Regions from separate parts of the Paramagnetospirillum sp. genome, predicted to be linked through region 3. Evidence: riboswitches for the same ligand, from Rfam matches in the RefSeq annotation. Region 3 holds a riboswitch; each other region holds the start of a gene.
The links. A riboswitch is a leader RNA that binds a small molecule or an ion and turns the genes downstream of it on or off. The one in region 3 is predicted to bind cobalamin.

Region 1: it holds a riboswitch for cobalamin, as region 3 does, so the genes downstream of both, ACV4UZ_RS04970 (DUF4198 domain-containing protein) here and ACV4UZ_RS09230 (energy-coupling factor ABC transporter permease) in region 3, are expected to answer to the same signal.
Region 2: it holds a riboswitch for cobalamin, as region 3 does, so the genes downstream of both, cbpA (modified peptide precursor CbpA) here and ACV4UZ_RS09230 (energy-coupling factor ABC transporter permease) in region 3, are expected to answer to the same signal.

What each region holds. Positions count from the first base shown of each region.
Region 1 is NZ_JBZVFI010000007.1:13,399-19,198, forward strand. Features, by position in the region: gene ACV4UZ_RS04960 (TonB-dependent siderophore receptor) at 1-1,980, opposite strand, end outside; gene ACV4UZ_RS04965 (DUF2946 family protein) at 2,014-2,433, opposite strand; gene ACV4UZ_RS04970 (DUF4198 domain-containing protein) at 2,644-3,387, opposite strand; cobalamin riboswitch at 3,592-3,808, opposite strand; gene ACV4UZ_RS04975 (hypothetical protein) at 4,028-4,225, shown strand; gene murI (glutamate racemase) at 4,222-5,106, opposite strand; gene ACV4UZ_RS04985 (hypothetical protein) at 5,322-5,800, shown strand, end outside.
Region 2 is NZ_JBZVFI010000015.1:114,223-120,022, reverse strand. Features, by position in the region: gene ACV4UZ_RS12570 (hypothetical protein) at 1-661, opposite strand, end outside; gene ACV4UZ_RS12565 (gamma carbonic anhydrase family protein) at 739-1,257, opposite strand; gene argC (N-acetyl-gamma-glutamyl-phosphate reductase) at 1,267-2,310, opposite strand; cobalamin riboswitch at 2,383-2,581, shown strand; gene cbpA (modified peptide precursor CbpA) at 2,671-2,787, shown strand; gene cbpB (peptide-modifying radical SAM enzyme CbpB) at 2,784-4,163, shown strand; gene ACV4UZ_RS12545 (lipase family protein) at 4,208-5,497, opposite strand; gene ACV4UZ_RS12540 (hypothetical protein) at 5,687-5,800, opposite strand, start outside.
Region 3 is NZ_JBZVFI010000011.1:229,795-235,594, reverse strand. Features, by position in the region: gene ACV4UZ_RS09245 (lipid-binding SYLF domain-containing protein) at 1-494, shown strand, start outside; gene ACV4UZ_RS09240 (stimulus-sensing domain-containing protein) at 606-2,216, opposite strand; gene ACV4UZ_RS09235 (response regulator transcription factor) at 2,209-2,907, opposite strand; cobalamin riboswitch at 3,069-3,294, shown strand; gene ACV4UZ_RS09230 (energy-coupling factor ABC transporter permease) at 3,385-4,035, shown strand; gene ACV4UZ_RS09225 (energy-coupling factor ABC transporter substrate-binding protein) at 4,032-4,304, shown strand; gene cbiQ (cobalt ECF transporter T component CbiQ) at 4,301-5,035, shown strand; gene ACV4UZ_RS09215 (energy-coupling factor ABC transporter ATP-binding protein) at 5,023-5,800, shown strand, end outside.

The DNA of each region.
Region 1 (5,800 bases), on a different contig from region 3:
CAGGTCGATCTTGGCGTATTCCGGCATGTAGACGGTGCTGCCGTCCGCCACCACCCGCTTGCCCACATAGGTGACGCCGCCGCCCAGGCCCAGGCCGGCCAGTTCGCCCTTCTGGAACTCGTAGACCGAGAGCAGGGGAATGGAGTGCATGGGAATGTTCTGCAGGTTGGAGCCCCGGGGCAGGCTGGGGTCCTGCAGGATTTCGGCGTCCACATAGGCATAGCCGCCGGTCACCCGCCACTCGGGCGTGATGTTGCCGGTGACGGCGAGGTCGAAGCCCCGGCTCCGCACCTTGCCCGAGGTCTTGGCGTAATTGGTGTCGTCGGGGTCGGTCACCGAAGCATTGTGCTTGACGATGCGGTAGACGGCGGCGCTCACCGACAGGCTGTCGTCCAGCAGGTCGGCCTTGACGCCGGCCTCGGTGCCCAGGCTCTTTTCCGGCTCGATCATCTTGCCGCTGCGGTCGGTGGCGGCCACGTCCGGGTTCTTGTTGAACGACTTGGAGACGTTGACGTAGGTCGAGACCGTCGGCGTGATCTTGTAAAGCAGGCCGGCGCGGGGGCTGACGGCGCTGCGCGACTGATTCATCTGCGGCCCGAAGGGGGCCAGGGCGCGGTTGCGCTGTTCGTTGTGCTGGTCATAGGCATCCCAGCGCAGGCCCACCTGCAACTGCAGCGCCTTGGTCAGTTCGATCTGGTCCTGGGCGTAGACGGCATATTTGTTGGTGCTGTCGTACGAATCCGAGCGGTTGGTCAGGGCGGGCCGCGCCGTGTTGGTAATGGGCGACCAGATGTTGATGGACGTGGCGGTGGCGTAGTCCCGCCGCTCGGTGGACTGGCTGATTTCCAGTTCCACCCCGGTCAACAGGGTATGGCCCAGGCCGAAGGTGGAAAAGTGCCCGACCGTCTCCACCTGGGCGGCCCCGGCGCTCCAGTAGTAGTCCCGCAGATGGGCGCGCCGGGTCAGCACGCCGGTGGTGGCGTTCAGGGACACCGCGTCGGTGGCGTAGCCCCACATGCTGCCGTTCTTGGCCATCACCAGGGTGCGCAGGGTCCAATCGGCGTTGAGGTCGTGCTCCAGCCGCAGCGACCCCATCAGATTGTCCATGGCGATGCGGTTGTCGTTGGGCTCGCCCAGGAAGCGGTTGGCGGGCAGCGCCTTGACGTCGCCGTTGACCGCCACCACGCCGCGATCGAAGGTCCGTTCGTCGTGCAGGTATTCCAGGTCGAACACCGCGCGGGTGTCGCCGCTGCCCTGCCACGACATGGTGGGCGCGAACAGCCGGCGGTGGGAGCTGACATGGTCGCGGAAGCTTTCCCTGTCCTCGACCGCCAGGTTGACGCGGCCCAGGATGGATTTGTCCGCCTCGGGGGCGATGTTGACGTCGGCGGTGCCGCGATAGGTGTTGAACGAGCCGAACTCGGCCTTGATCTCGGTGAAGGATTCGTTCAGCGGCTTCTTGGTGATGATGTTGTACATGCCGCCGGGATCGCTGCGGCCGTAGATCTGGGCCGACGGCCCCATCAGCACCTCGACCCGTTCCACGTTGGCGGCATCGGAGGAGGAATCGTAGCGCCGGCCGGCGGTGAAGCCGTTGCGCGCCGAGATCGAGGTGCGGAAGCCGCGCATGATGCTGTCATAGGTGTTGAGGCCGCCGAAGGTGTTGCCCTTGGCGGTGCCCGGCACGTATTCCAGCGCCTTGTCGGCGGTGGAGGCGTTGGTGTCCTCCAGCACCGCCTTGGGCACCACCGTGACGCTCTGCGGCGTGTCGATCAGGGGAGTGTCGGTCTTGGTGGCGCTGGCCGAGCGCTTGGCGCGGTAGCCCTGGACCGGGCCGTCGGCGGTTTCCCTGCCGGTGGAGATCACCACCTCGGGCATATCGGGGGCGGCCTCCTGGGCGAGGGCGGGAACGGCCAGCAGAAGGGCGAACAGGGACACGGAGGCGCGCAGCGGCGCGCGGCAATGGAATGCGGCAGGCATGGGAATCCTCGAAAAACCGAACGGGAACCGGGTTCAGGCGATGCGAGGATCGGCGGGAGGCGCGCGGGAGCGGGCGAAGACCGGGCGCGTGGATGCCGGGGTCTGGTCATCGACGGCGGGAAGGCGCGCTTCTTGCGCCCGACCGGGAAGAGGAGTCTGGGGGACGGCCCCGGCGGCGGCCGGCGTTCCCGCCATGGGCAGGCAGAAGATGCAGTGCTTGACCTGGGACGGCGAGGCCGGATCCTGGTCCGGTGCCGCCTCGCTCTTGCCCTCGTGGCACAGCGAGGATTGCAGGTCGGCGCGGAAGGCCGCCTCGCCGGCCTGGGCGGCGATGCCACCCAGGTCGAGCAGCGGCACGGCCAGCTGCAGGCAAAGGGCGAGCATCAGCAGGCGGGCGACGGACGAGGCCCGGCTCCGCAGATGATGCATCACTCCGTACATGCGCAAAGCCATAATATAAAAACACTCTAATTCGCTATTGCGAAAGATTATCGTGTAGGCCTCGCCCTTCCTGGAGTCAATGGCGAAGTGTTCGGGATGAATTGATCCCCTTCCGGCGCCGATACTGACACCGTGAACGGCGCTCCGGCAAACTTCATCTTTTGAGTGCTGACGTCTGAACATTGGAGTCTGGCCGGGCCGGAAGGGAATATAAGTATATTCTTAAGGACGAACGATGGTCAGGGCGGCGGCCATCTGGTCCTTGGCGGCGAGATTGGGAAAGGTTCCCGGCCCCTGGTGCTCGACGAGCAGCACGGTTTCCCCCGGCAGAAGGTCCACGGCGATGAGCCCCCGGCCGTCGGCGGCGACCGTCACCGGCGGGTCCGCCTCGGTCTTGCCGTCGCCGATCTCCACCTTGGCTCCCGCCAGGGGCTTGCCGGCGTAGTCCACCCGCAGCCGCAGCTTCTCGCCGGGCTTCAGGCCATAGGGGTCGGCCAGGGGCACCAGTTCGAGACGGTGACCGGCGGGCCGGGTGCTTCCCGCTCCGTCGAGCAGCAGCTTGGCGTACTTCTCCGACCAGACGCTGCTCAGATTGTCGGGCAGGTTGTGGCGGCTGGTGTTGCGGTAGCCGTCGGCGGTCTTGACCCAAAAGCCGTTGTCGTAGCGGGCGACGACCATGGATGTTCCGGCGGGCAGCGGCACCGACAGGCGGCCGCCGGCCACCTCGAAACGGTCGCGCGGCACGGCGGACTTTCCGCCGCCGCCCATTGCCGACAGCTCGTAAAGGCGGGCCTTTTCCGGCAAGGAAAGGTCGCCGGGATGGCCGTAGCGCACCTCGACGCGTCCGGCCTCGACCCCCAGCCACATCTCGTGGGCCGAGGCCGGGGCGATCCCGGCGAGAAGAATCACCGTCCCCAGGGCGGCGTGGGCACGGACTTTGAACTGGTGAAGGGAAATCTTTCGCATGGTGGACTCCGGGCAAGGATGGGCCTGCTCCGCGGCCAGGGGCGGCCGCGGATGGACCGGACACGCGACGGCGGGCCGGTCAGGACAACGACATTCGATCCGGTCGGAGAGCGGGCGGGCACCCGGAATCCGAACGGGACGACGACAAACACGTCACCACGTTCGGAAGAGACTTCCGTACCGCTGAGACACCCCGCTCGAACGGATGGGCGACGGCGTGAGGCAGGTCTCCTGGCTTGCGGGTCACCGTCTTGGTCCAGCCTTCCCGGGGAATCCCCAGTGGCATCTTCGGACAAAGACTTACCGCTCACAGTTGCGGGGGCAGCCACGGTTTCGGCCCCGATCGGGTCGTCCTCACCGCGTTCCCATTTTAATCCCCAGGACTTTGTCCGGCGGGGAACCAGCACGCGCTTCAAGAGGTACACTCGCCGCGTCGAGACGGTCAAGCCGGCGGATCGGGCATAGACCGAATGGGGCGTGCACGTGGATCCGGCATAGGACTTCGGATGGAGTCATGCCTGAATCCGTCGGACTGCGTCACATGGACTCACAAATCCTTTCGCTTCGAAGCTGGCCTGCCCGATCAATGGGTTCCATCCTGAAGTGGACAGATTCCAACGGACGGCATTCGGGGCAGGACATGAACGGCTCACTCATCGGGATCATCGGCAGCGCCATCGCCGCCGCTCGGCGGATGGGCCTGGATTGCGCCGAGGAGCGCGACGCGGCGCGGGCGGTGCTGCTGGCGCGCGATTCGAGCCTGACCCCGGGTGTCGCCCGTATCCTGGTGGACGAGCTTTATTCCCAGGCCACCGGGGACTGCCCCGCCTCCTGCTAGAGGTCGGCCAGTTCCACCGCCGGCGACGGCCCCATGGCCGGGAACAGCCTGCCCACCATGCGGGAAAAGCGTTCCGGCGCGTCGGTGGAGATCAGCCGCAGGCCGCCGCCGCTTCCCTTGGGAGCCTCGCGCCCCCGCAGCATGCGGACCAGCATGGAGGACGTCGCCTCGGCGCAATCCACCAGGGTAACGTCCGGCCCGGCCAGCCGGGCCAGGGCGGGGGCCAGCAGCGGGAAATGGGTGCAGCCCAGGACCAGGCAATCGCCCTTCTCGCTGCCCTCGAACAGCGATTCCAGGTAGTGGCGGGCCACGCTCTCGACGATGGGGCCGTCGGTCAGCCCTTCCTCGGCCAGGGCGACGAACAGCGGGCAGGGGACGCAGCGGACCCGGGCGTCCCCGCGCCGCCGCGCGATGGCGCGCTCATAGGCCCGCGAGCGGCAGGTTCCTTCGGTGGCGGCCACCACGATGCGCCCTTGGGCCGATGCCCGCGCCGCGCCGTCGGCCCCGGCCTCGACCACGCCGAGGACCGGCAGGTCCGGAAAGCGTTCGGCAATGGCGTCCAGCGCCACCGCCGAGGCGGTGTTGCAGGCCACCACCAGGGCCTTGATCCCCTTCTCAACCAGAAATTCAGCCGCCTGGACCGCGTAGCGGGTCACGGTGCGCGGCGACTTGGTGCCGTAGGGCTGGCGGGCCACGTCGCCCAGGTAAAGCAGGCGTTCATCGGGCATGCTGCGTCGAATGGCTGCGGCGACAGTCAGTCCGCCCACCCCGGAGTCGAAAATTCCGACCGGATATGTCGCTTGTATAGCATCGGATGAGGTGAACACTGTATGCCCTTGTGGTGAAGTCATTGGAATCTTTTGCTCGAGGTTCCATATCATTGGTCAAGGGGAGAAGATTCTCCGAAATTCCTGGGAATTCAGCCCGCCGCGCTCTTGGACGGCTTCGGTAAATATCCTATAAACGGAACCTGCTTCTAATCGCTTCGGCGGCCGGGTTCAACCGTTGCCCGGTGGGAAGGATACGGGTCTTGGAATTGATGGGGCAATCCAGTATCGCGGGCGGAGGTGGCGCCTGCCTTCCTCCGGCGCGTCCCGTGCGCTGGTCGCTGGCGCGCAAGGTGTCGCTGGCCCTGGTCTCCATCCTGCTGTCCACCCTGCTGGTGACCGCCTTCTTCGCCTACTACAAGTTCGAAAGCGTCTATTCCGCCCAGGTGCAGTCGCGCTATTCCTTCGTGGTGTTCACCATCAAGAAGCGGATCGAGGACAGTCTCAACCTGGGGTTCGCCCTGCGTCAGCTGCGTCAGGTTCAGGAGATCATCGAGCGCGAGAAATCCCGCGACGCCCAGATCCTGGCGGTGGAGGTCTACGACCACCGGGGCGAGGTGCTGTTCGACACCGATCGCGGCGCCATCGGCACCAGGGTGCCGGATTCCCTGGCCGAGGCCATCCGCAGCGGCATGCAGCAATCGTTCAGCGTGGTGGACGAGGACAACCTGATCGTCGGCCTGCCCCTGGTCAACAGCCTGGGCAAGGTGGAAGGCGGCGTGGTGCTGCGCTATCCCACCGCCTATGT
Region 2 (5,800 bases), on a different contig from region 3:
TCATGGCCTCCCATTGCGGTCCCCTGTCGCGCCGGGGGGCGTCCTCCTCGGGAGAGGCGATGGGAGGGCGGGCAGGGACCTGCTCGGCGATCACCGCCCGGGTTTCGGTCACGGCGGCGGCCAGGGCCTCCAGGTTCAGCTCGCCGTCGTCGTCCAGGGCGTCGGCCAGGGTGATCTCGGCCGCCAGCGCCAGGGGGCGGTCGTGCCCGGCGAACTGGCTGCCCACCAGCCTTGTGCCCAGGTCCTGGGCGATGCGCACGGCACGGCGGCGCGCCTCGGGCGCGGGGGTGTTGCGGAAGACCAGGACGAACAGGTCGGGGCCCTTGCGGCCGAAGACGTTGCCGGCTCCCAGATGCAGGTTGATGACGCCCTCGGCGATCAGCATGACCTTTTCGGCGATGCGGGCCCATTTGTCGCCCACCGCCTCGTGGAACTCCACCAGCGAGATCAGGTGCAGCTTGGTCTGGTACTGGCCGTCATCCTCGGCCAGCAGCCCTTCCAGCGCCAGGGTGAAGGAATCGTCCACCAGGGAGGTCGGGGCGGTCTCCCTGGCCTTGGCGGCGGGCGCCGGCTTGCCGCCGCCGCCCATCAGCCGGCCGAGAACCGCCAGAGGGCGGGCCAGCGCCGTCTTCAGGCCACCCTTGTTCCGCTTCTCAGCCATCACCACCCCATCTCGTCCCCAGGCCGGCAAGAGTAGGAGGGCGCCAGTCCCTGCGCAAGTATGGCGCCGGGCCAGCCTCAGCCCTTGATATACTTGGCGGCGAGTTCCACGTACTTTTCAGCCGAGACCGGGAAGAAGGCGATCTCCTCGTCGCTCAACCGGCGCAGCATCCTGGCCGGGTTGCCGCCCCACAATTCGCCCTTCTGAACCCGCTTGCCCGGCGTCACCACCGCGCCCGCCGCCACCATGGCCCCCGATTCCACCACGGCGCCGTCCAGCACCACGGCGCCCATGCCGATGAAGCAGGCGTCTTCCAGGGTGCAGGCGTGCAGGATGGCGCCGTGGCCGATGGTGATGTCCGAGCCGATATAGGTGCCCAGCTTGCCGCCGGTGACGTGGACGATGGTGCCGTCCTGGATGTTGGTGCGTTCGCCGATGCGGATCTCGTGGACGTCGCCGCGGATGACGCAGTTGAACCACACCGAGGTGCCGGCGCCGATCACCGTGTCGCCGATCACCGTGGCGGTGGGCGCGATGAAGACGTTTTCGCCGATGGTCGGGCTGACGCCCTGGAAGGGCATGACGTTGCCGCTCATTTCAGGTCCTCACGGGAACAGGGGTTGCTGTTCGAGACCCAGGGTCTCGGGCAGGCCGAACATCAGGTTCATGTTCTGCAGCGCCTGACCCGAGGCGCCCTTGACCAGATTGTCGATCACCGAGGTGATGATGATCCGCCCGGGCACCCGGTCGTCGAACACGCTCATCAGGCAATGGTTGGAGCCGCGCACGTGCCGCGTGTGGGGCACCACGCCCTCGGAACACACCCGGACGAAGGCCTCGTCCTTGTAGGTGGCGGCCAGCCGGGCGCGCAGGTCGGCGGCCTTGGCCCCGCCCCTGGTCTTGACGTAGATGGTCGACAGCATGCCCCGGCTCATGGGGATCAGGTGGGGGGTGAAGGTCACCAGCACCGGAGCGCCGGCGGCCTCGGACAGGCCCTGCTCGATCTCGGGGGAATGGCGGTGGCTGGCCACGCCATAGGCATGCATGCCCTCGGTCACCTCGGTGTAGAGGTTGGCCTCCTTGGCGGCGCGCCCGGCGCCCGACACGCCCGACTTGGCGTCGATGACGATGTCGGTGGCCTCGATCAGCCCGGCGCGGAGCAGCGGAATCAGGGGCAGCTGCACCGAGGTGGGATAGCAGCCGGGATTGGCCACCAGCCGCGCCTTGGTAACCGCGCCGCGCGCCAGCTCGGTCAGGCCGTAGACCGCCTGCTTCTGGAGTTCCGGCGCCCGGTGCTCGTGGCCGTACCACTGGGCGTAGGTGTCCACGTCGAACAGCCGGAAATCGGCCGACAGGTCCACCACCTTGACCGAAGCGGGCAGGGCGGCGATCACCTCCTGGGTGGTGCCGTGGGGCAGGCAGCAGAACACCGCGTCCACACTCTTGAAATCCACCTGGTCGATGGCGACCAGATCGGGAAGCTTCAGCCCGCCCAGATGGGGGAAGACCGAATCCATGGACTGGCCCGCCTTGCGGTCGCCGGTCATCACCTTGATCTTGAAGGCCGGATGCAGCGCCAGCAGGCGCACGAGCTCGGCGCCGGTATAGCCGCTGGCTCCCAGGATGGCGACGGAGACGTCCTTCATGATGACCCTGCTTCCTTGAATATGGGGGAGCGGACGATAGCAGGCCCCATTCGGCGCGACAACCGCCGGAACTTGACGTCTCCATTGCGGTATTGTAGAGCCATGTTCGTCCTGCATCCCGGAACACGGTGAAATTCCGTGGCGGTCCCGCCGCTGTAATCGGGGACACGGACCACAGGGCCCTTGCGGGCCCGGCCACTGGCGACGAGCCGGGAAGGCGTGGTTTCGTGGCTGATCCGAAAGCCAGAAGACCTGCAAGACGATGGTTGAACGAGGGGCGAAATCCGATGGCAAAGGGTTTCGGCTGGTGCGCGTCCGCGCCCCGGCCGGAAAGCCCCTTTGGCATACGCAAGGATTATCGCCATGACCAAGACCGACACCAAGAAGCGTCCCTCCGTCATCGCCGTTCGCAAGACCTGCGACGCCGAGGGCACCGGCCTGTCCCATTACGTCCTGATGGATAAGCAGGTGAAGCGGTGAACCAGGCGGCCCCCTTTCGTGGGGGCCGTCTTCCCGACGGCCTCCAGACCTTCGAGATCGGCCACGCCGATTACACCGCCCTGATCGACGCGGACACCGCCTTCTGGGCGCTGGTGCGCAGGGACGAGATGGACACCGTCCTGGACGACGGCGCCTTGGAGCGCGACTGGCGGGCCAAGCGCGGCGATTTCGTCCGCGAGATGGACATGCTGCGCTTCCATCTCAAGCCCTCGGCGGTCTATTTCAACCCCACCGAACGCTGCAACCTGGATTGCTCGTACTGCTACATCCCGCCGAAAATGCGCAAGAGCGGCGAGCATATGAGCCGCGACAGGATGATGGAGGCCATGGCGCGCCTCGACGCGTACTTCGCCCGCACCGTGCCGGAAGGCAGGAAGCCGCAGATCATCTTCCACGGCGCCGAGCCGCTGCTCAACCGTGACGCCATGTTCGCGGCAATCGACCGCTATTCCGACCGTTTCCGCTTCGGGGTGCAGACCAACGCCACCTTGCTGGACGACGAGGCGGTGGCGTTCCTGACCTCGCGCGGCTGTGGCATCGGCCTGTCGCTGGACGCGCCGACGCCAGAGGTGGCCGACCGCTCGCGCAAGCGCTGGAGCGGCGACGGCGTCTTCGCCTCGACGGTGGACGCCATCCGCCGCCTCAAGGGCTATGCCGGCTTCAACGTCATCTGCACCATGAACCGCGAGAATCTCGGCCAGCTGACCGAGATGGTGGAGTTCCTCCACGCCGAGGAGGTGCCCGCCTGCATGCTGAACGTGGTCCGCTGCACCCAGCCGGGCGGGCAGGACTCGTGGGCCGAGGATCAGGCGGTGTCCAGGGCCTATCTGGTGGCCTTGGACCGCACCCACCAGCTCTACCGCGAGACGGGGCGCAAGCTGGTGGTGGCCAATTTCGTCAACATCCTGATCTCCATCCTGGCGCCGACGGCACGGCGGCTGATGTGCGACATCTCGCCCTGCGGCGGCGGGCGGTCGTTCTTCGCCCTGGCCCCCGACGGCTCGCTGTTTCCCTGCTCGGAATTCATCGGCCTGCCCGCCTTCGCCAGCGGCAACCTGTTCACCGATAGGGTGGAGGACGTGCTGGACAGTCCGGCCTTCAAGCTGGTGACCGGGCGCAAGGTGGAGGACATCAAGGCCTGCTCCACCTGTCCGGTGCGGCATTTCTGCGGTTCGCCCTGTCCGGCCGAGGCGCATGAGGCCAATGGCGGCATGGCGGAGATCGGGGCCTATTGCGGCTTCTATCTCGATCAGGCCCGCTACGCCTTCCGCCTGATCGCCGACGGCATCGCCGAGGATTACATGTGGGACGGCTGGGACGACGGCACCGAGACCGCCTTCGCCTTCGGCTGCTGAACCAACAGGCCCCCGGAGGAATCCGGGGGCCTGCCTTGGTCCGGCTACAGGCTGCCGGCGGTCTGCACCGGGGCACCCAGGATGGCTTCGCCATAGGCGTGGGTGTGCTGGAAGCCGATCTGCTCCAGCCAGGGCAGCAATTGCGGGTTGGCGATCTGCTGGGAATTGGTGGTGTTGTAGGCGGCGATCTGGGCCTCGGTCATGGTCAGGACCGTGTTGATGCCGGGAATGGCCGCGTTGTAGGCCAGGGAATTGTTCCACGAGCTTCCGGGACCGAATCCCGTGTTGAACGACGCCCGCAGCGGCCCCCAGGAGCCGTAGAGGGCCGTCCAGTCGCCGGCCGCCTTGATCACCGTCCCCATGACATCGTTGAAATCACCGATGCCGACGGCTCCCGAATAGGCCGAATCGTAGTTGGACTGGATGGTGTTCAGGGTCGCCGGGACCCAGGCGTTGGGCACCAGATCGTAGGTGTTGTAGATCACGGCATTCCAGGTTTGCCAGGGTTGGCTGCCGCCGCTCACCGGCTTGAAGGTGCCGTCGAACAGCGACGCCAGGGCGGCGTTGCCGGGCGTGGCTCCGGCGGTGGCGTAGACCTGGACCTGGGAGGCGCCGAGGCCGGTCAGCGGGCCGGCGGTGTTGCTGGAGGCGAATTCCTTGGCCTGGGCCACCAGGGCGAGCGCCAGGGTGGGCGACAGGGCGCCGCCCAGGGAGTGGCCGGTGACCGTCAGGGTCTGGCCGGTGGTCAGCTTCAGCTTGTTCTGCAGGTAGGACAGCAGGGTGGTCTGGCTGGCGGGATCGACCAGCGACAGCACGTTCATCACCCCCAGGACCGTGCCTTTGGTCAGGCTGGGCGCCGCCGCCAGGCCGTCTCCCAAAGTGGGCAACTGGGCCAGGGTGCCGTTCCAGTAGCGCATGGCGGTGTAGTAGCCGTAGGCCGGAACGATCTGGAAGTCCTCGTTCACCCAGTCGAAGGTACTGAGCGGGTCGGTGGCGGCAATGGCCAGCACGTAGCGCTCCAGGGACGGGCTGAAGGCCACGTAGGCGGCGTTGGCCGCCAGATAGCTGCCGGCCAGATTGGCACCCTCCACATAGACCGCCGGCCCCCAGGTCACCGTCCAGTCGCTGGCCATCAGGCCGGACGCCTGGGCCAGCCCCAGGCCGTTGCTGATCTTGGATGCCAGCATGTCGGCCAGGATGATCTGGGAATCGCCCACCGCCGTCGAATTGGGCGCCAGCGGGAAGGTTACCGGGATGGCGATGTCCGATACCGCATTGGCCAGGTTGGAGAGAAAGAAGGTGGTTTGCCACTGATCGTATGGTGTAGTTGCCATGACGCGACCTCGCAAAGAGTCATAGGAAGTGACTATGCGTGCAAAGATCATGTCAAACTGCAACAAGTGCAATCTATCCGATAGTAATGTCGCGAGTAATATCCTCTATCATTCAGATAAATACACGGAAAAGTCGTTGTTGCGGCCCGGGTGCTCACACGCCGTCGGCGCCGCTGCCGGCCTTTCGCTTCAGTCCCGTGTCGGTTTGGGCATGGGCGGTTCCTCGCCCTCGCCCCCCGCCTTGGCCGCCTTGCCGGGGGCGGGCAGGGGCTTGGTTTCCACCTCGGGCAGCGGCACGGCGCT
Region 3 (5,800 bases):
CCGTGCTGGTGGTTCCCGATCTGGTCAAGGGCGGGTTCATCCTGGGCGCCCAGTACGGCACCGGCGTGCTGCTGGCCCGCGACGGCGCGGGGCGCTGGAGCGGCCCGGCCTTCTATTCCGTGGCGGCGGGCAGCATCGGGCTGCAGATCGGCCTGCAGGATGCCGAGACGGTCTACGTCATCATGAACGAGGGCGGCCTGAAGGCGGTGGTCGAGAACCAGTTCAAGGCCGGCGCCGAGGCGGGCGTGGCGGTGGCGGTGGTGGGCGCCGGGGCCTCGGCCAACACCACCACCAATGTGGGCGCCGACATCTACGCCTTCTCGCGCGCCGTGGGCCTTTACGGCGGCGCCACCCTGGACGGCGCCGGCATCCTGCCGCGGCATTCGTGGAATTCCGCCTATTACGGCGGCAACCCGACGCCGGAGGACATCCTGTTCAGCCGCAGCGTCGATTCCCGTCAGGCCGACCGGTTAAGGGACATCCTGTCGCGCTGACCCGGACTGTCATCCCGAGCGCATGCGAGGGATCTTTCAGCCCGAGGCGGCGGCCGTTTTCGCCTGCAAGATCCTTCGGCTTCGCCTCGGGATGACAAGGTGGGCCGGCCCTCAGGCAAGCGCAGGCAGGCTCACCGTGAAGCGCGCGCCGCCCCCCTCGCGGTTCTCGGCGCGGATGGTTCCTCCGTGGGCCTCGACGATCTGGCGCGAGATGGACAGGCCCAGGCCGGAATGGGTGCCGAACTTCTCGCCCTCGGGCCGTTCGGAGTAGAAGCGCTCGAACACGGATTCCAGCTTGCCTTCGGGGATGCCCGGCCCCTGGTCCTCGACGGTGAGCAGGATGCGGGCGCCGTCCCGCCGGGCGGCCAGGGTGATCCGCCCGCCCTCGGGGCTGAACGAGGCGGCGTTGGCGATCAGGTTGCGCAGCACCTGGACCAGCCGGGATTCGATGCCCTGGACCAGCAGGGGATCGTCCTCGGGGCGCTCCACCTGGAAGCGCAGGCCCCGGTCCTCGCAGGTGCCGCGGTAGATCTCGGCCATGGTGTCGAGCATGGCGGCCAGGGTCACCGGGCCGGTTTCGGCGCGGCTCATCTCGGCATCGACCCTGGACGCGTCCGAGATGTCGCTGATCAGCCGGTCCAGGCGGCCCACGTCGTCCAGCACGATGGCCATCAGGCGGGCGCGCTTTTCCGGGTCCTCGATGCGCGCCGCCGTCTCGACCGCCGAGCGCAGGGACGTCAGGGGATTCTTGATCTCGTGGGCCACGTCGGCGGCGAAGGCCTCGATGGCGTCCATGCGCCGCCACAGGGCCTCGGTCATTTCCTTCAGGGCCAGTGACAGCTCGCCGATCTCGTCCTTGCGCCGCGACAGGTCGGGGATGGCGTGGACGCGGCCCTGGCCGTGGCGCACCCGCTCGGCGGCGAGCGCCAGGCGGCGGATGGGCCGGGCGATGGTGCCGGCCATGTAGAGCGACACGCCGATGGTCAGCGCCAGGGACACGGCGAAGGCCTCCAGGATGGCGATGCGCACCTGGAACAGCGAGCGGGCGATGTTGGCGCCGTCGGCGGTGATCAAGAGCGCGCCGACCACCTGCTTGTAGCGCTGCACCGGCACCGCCACCGACAGCATCAGGGTGCCGTTCTTGCGCGAGCGCACCACCCAGGCGCTCCGCCCGGCCATGGCGGCCATGGCCTCCTCGAAATCGTCGGCCCGGGCGTTGGAATGGTCGCGGTAAAGGGGCAGGGACTCGTCCCTGGGCATCCAGCGCGCCCAGCGGTCCCATTGCCGCGCCAGCCGGTCGCTCCAGTGCGGCGGCGTGGGCGGCGGCAGCTCCTCGATGTAGATGGAGCCCTTGGCGCCGCCCACCACGCGGGAATCGGCGGCGAGATCACCCACCGAGTCGAACAGGCGGGCGCGGAACTTGGCCGGCTCGGACAGACGGCGGACCATCTGCTGCGCCATGTCGGGGTTGATCTCGAAGAAGCCCATCTCCTCCTCGAAGACGGCGCCCTCGCCGATGGCGCCCGCCACCATCTCGGCCTGGGTGCCCAGCCCGTCCAGCTCGGCGCGGATCAGTCCCTGCTTGTAGCGGTCGAGATAGAACACGCCCACCACCAGCACGACGGGGGCCAGCAGGTTGACCAGCAGGATGCGCCGGGTCAGCGGCGAGGCCAGCAGCCGCCAGCGGGGCAGCCGCCGCCGGGAAGGCTTGGCTTCACTCATCCCGATAACGGTAGCCGACGCCGTACAGGGTCTCGATCTGGCCGAACTCGTCGTCCACCTCGCGGAACTTCTTGCGCAGCCGCTTGATGTGGCTGTCGATGGTGCGGTCGTCCACGTAGATGGATTCGCCATAGGCCGCGTCGATCAGCTGGTCGCGGTTCTTGACGTGGCCGGGGCGGGTGGCCAGCGACTTCAGCAGCAGGAACTCGGTCACGGTGAGGTCGACGGCGCGCCCCTTCCAGGTGCAGACGTGGCGGCCGGGGTCGAGCACCAGCTCGCCGCGCACCAGGGTCTCGCCGCCCGGCTCGGCCGCGCCGGCGGCGTTGGCCTCCAGGCGGCGGATCAGGGCGCGGATGCGCTCGATCAGCAGCTTCTGCGAGAACGGCTTCTTGATGTAGTCGTCGGCGCCCATGCGCAGGCCCAGCAGCTCGTCGATCTCGTCGTCCTTGGAGGTGAGGAAGATCACCGGAATGGCCGATTGCTTGCGCAGGCGCTGCAACAGCTCCATGCCGTCCATGCGCGGCATCTTGATGTCGAGCACCGCAAGGTCGGCGGGCTGGTTGGTCAGGCCGCGCAGGGCCTCGGCCCCGTCGGTATAGGTGCGCACCTTGAAGCCCTCGGCCTCCAGCGCCATCGAGACCGAGGTCAGGATGTTGCGGTCGTCGTCGACCAGGGCGATGGTATGGGACACGGCTGAACCCCTTTGCAATTGACCTGTCATCCCGAGCGGACGCGAGGGATCTCCGTTTGCTCGGACGGGCCGGAGCAGGAGGAGATCCCTCGTCGCCATGCTCCTCGGGATGACATCTGAAGACAAGCCCCGGGAATGGTTTGCATCCCGATCATGGCGAAATTATAGTGCCCCGCGATGGTTCCCCGCGATCCGAGAGGGCGCGGGGTGAAAATGGGAACGTGGTGCGGCCCTCGAAAAGAGGGTCAATTCCGCGACTGCCCCCGCAACTGTAGGCGGAGAGGTTCCGGCCCCAGAGACGCCACTGGCCCAAATGAAGGGCTGGGAAGGCTATGCCGGACCCAACGACCCGCGAGTCAGGAGACCTGCCATCATCGAGAGTCGCTAGCGAGCCCGTTCGGCCGGGGTGTGCCGTCGGGTCAGTTTTCCGTTTCGCAGCGACAGGGATTGTCTCTCGACGAACGGAGTCTGTTCATCATGCATATCATGGAAGGGTTCCTTCCCGCCGGGCACGCCGTGGCCTGGAGCCTCGTCTCCGCCCCCTTCGTGGTGGCGGGCGCGCGCTCCTTGAAGCGCATCCTGGCCGACCGGCCCGAGGCGCGGCTCGACATCGCGGCGGCGGCCGGCTTCACCTTCGTGCTGTCGGCGCTGAAGCTGCCCAGCGTCACCGGCTCGTGCTCCCATCCCACCGGCACGGCGCTGGGCGCCATGCAGTTCGGCCCCGGAATCATGGCGGTGATCGGTACCATCGTCCTGCTGTTCCAGGGCCTGCTGCTGGCCCATGGCGGCCTCACCACCCTGGGGGCCAACGTCTTTTCCATGGCCATCGCCGGGCCGTGGGTGGCCTATGGCGTGTGGAGGCTGGCCGGGCGCCTGGGCGTGCCCTTCGCGGTGGCGGTGTTCCTGGCCGCGTTCCTGGGCGACCTCGCCACCTATCTGGTGACGTCGCTGCAGCTGGCGCTGGCCTTCCCCGACGCCGAGACCGGCTTCGCCGGCGCCTACGCCAAGTTCTCCGGCATCTTCGCCGTCACCCAATTGCCCCTGGCGGTGGCCGAGGGACTGGTCACCGTGGTGGTGATGAACGCCCTGAAGGCCCGCCAGCTTCGCATCGAGGGAGTCCGGGCATGAGCGCGCGCACCAACTCCCTGCTGCTGGGCGCCGCCGCCCTGATCATCGCCGCTCCGCTGGTGATGATGCCCGACGCCAGGTTCGGCGGCACCGACGACGCCGCCAGCGAGGTGGTGGCGTCCAGCAATCCCGGGTACGAGAAGTGGACCGAACCCTTCTGGCAGCCCTCCAAGGAAATGGAGGGAGTGCTGTTCGCGCTGCAGGCCGCCTTCGGGGCCGGGCTGCTGGGCTACGTCATCGGACGGCGGCACGGCCGGCGGAAGACGTGACGCTTTCCATCGACCGTCTGTCCCAGACGGGACCATGGCGAAAGCGGGCGGCGGCCGAGAAGGCGGCGCTCGCCCTCGGCCTGCTGCTGCTGGCCCTGGCGCTGCCTCCCTTTCCGGGGGCGGCGCTGGTGCTGGCCGTCGCCTGGGGCCTGGCTCTGGGGGCGGCGAAGGTGCCGCCGGGCGACTGGCTGCGGCTCAACGCGATTCCGCTCGGCTTCGTGCTGACCGGGGCGGCCGCCCTGGCGGTGGACGTTGATTCCCAGGGGCTGCGTCTGGCCGCCGACCAGGGAGTGCGGGCCGCCCAGGTGGTGCTGCGGGCGTCGGCCTCGGTCGCCGCCCTGCTGCTGCTGGCCGCCACCACGCCGGCCCCCGATCTGGTGCGGGGACTCCGCCGGCTGGGCCTGTCCGCCGAGATCGCCGAGATCATGCTGCTGACCTGGACGTTCATCTTCCTGCTGCTCGATCAGGCCGCCGCCATCCGCACGGCGCAGCAGGCCCGGCTCGGCTGGTTCGGGCCAAGGCGGCAGATGCGCTCGCTGGGCCTGTTGATCGCCCAGCTGCTGCCGCGCGCCCTGGACCGGGCGCGGCGGCTGGAGGTGGGGCTGGCGGCGCGGGGCTTCGACGGCTCGCTGCCCATGCTGTCGGCGGCGCGGCCGGCCTCCGGCCCGGTGCTGGCGTCGATCCTGGGCGGCCACGCCCTGCTGGCGGGGGTGAGCCTGTGGCTGGCCTGATCCTCGAGGCCAAGGGGCTTTCCTATGCCTATCCCGGCGGCGTCGCGGCGCTCGCCGGTCTTGATCTCGCGGTGGAGCGGGGGCGGCGGCTGGCCGTGCTCGGCCCCAACGGGGCGGGCAAGACCACCTTGCTGCTGCATCTCAACGGCACCCTGAAGCCCGCGTCCGGCGCGGTGTTCCTCGACGGCGAAGTCATGGGCCATTCGCGGGCTGCGCTGACCGGCTGGCGCAAGAGGGTCGGTCTGGTGCTGCAGGAACCCGACGACCAGCTGTTCGCCGCCACCGTGGCCGAGGACGTGTCGTTCGGGCCGCTCAATCTCGGCCTGTCGGAGGCGGAGACCCGGCGGCGGGTGGAGGCGGCGCTGGACGCGCTGGGCATCCTTGACCTGGCCGGGCGCGCCACCCACATGCTGTCCTTCGGGCAGAAGAAGCGCGTCGCCATCGCCGGCGCCCTGGCCATGGAGCCCGAGGTGCTGCTGCTGGACGAACCCCTGGCCGGTCTCGACCATCCGGGGGCCAAGCGCCTGCTGGCGGCGCTGGACCGTCTGGCCCGGGCGGGCACCACCCTGGTCTTCACCACCCACGAGGTGGATCTGGCCTACGAGTTCGCCGACCGGGTGGCGCTGTTCCAGGGCGGAAGGGTGATCGCCCAGGGCGAGGCCGCCCACGTGCTGGCCGACCGCGAATCCCTGGCGGCCTGCGGGCTGGAACCGCCGCTGCTGCTGGAATTGGGGGTGCGCACCCGCGACGAGGCTGTGGCCTTGC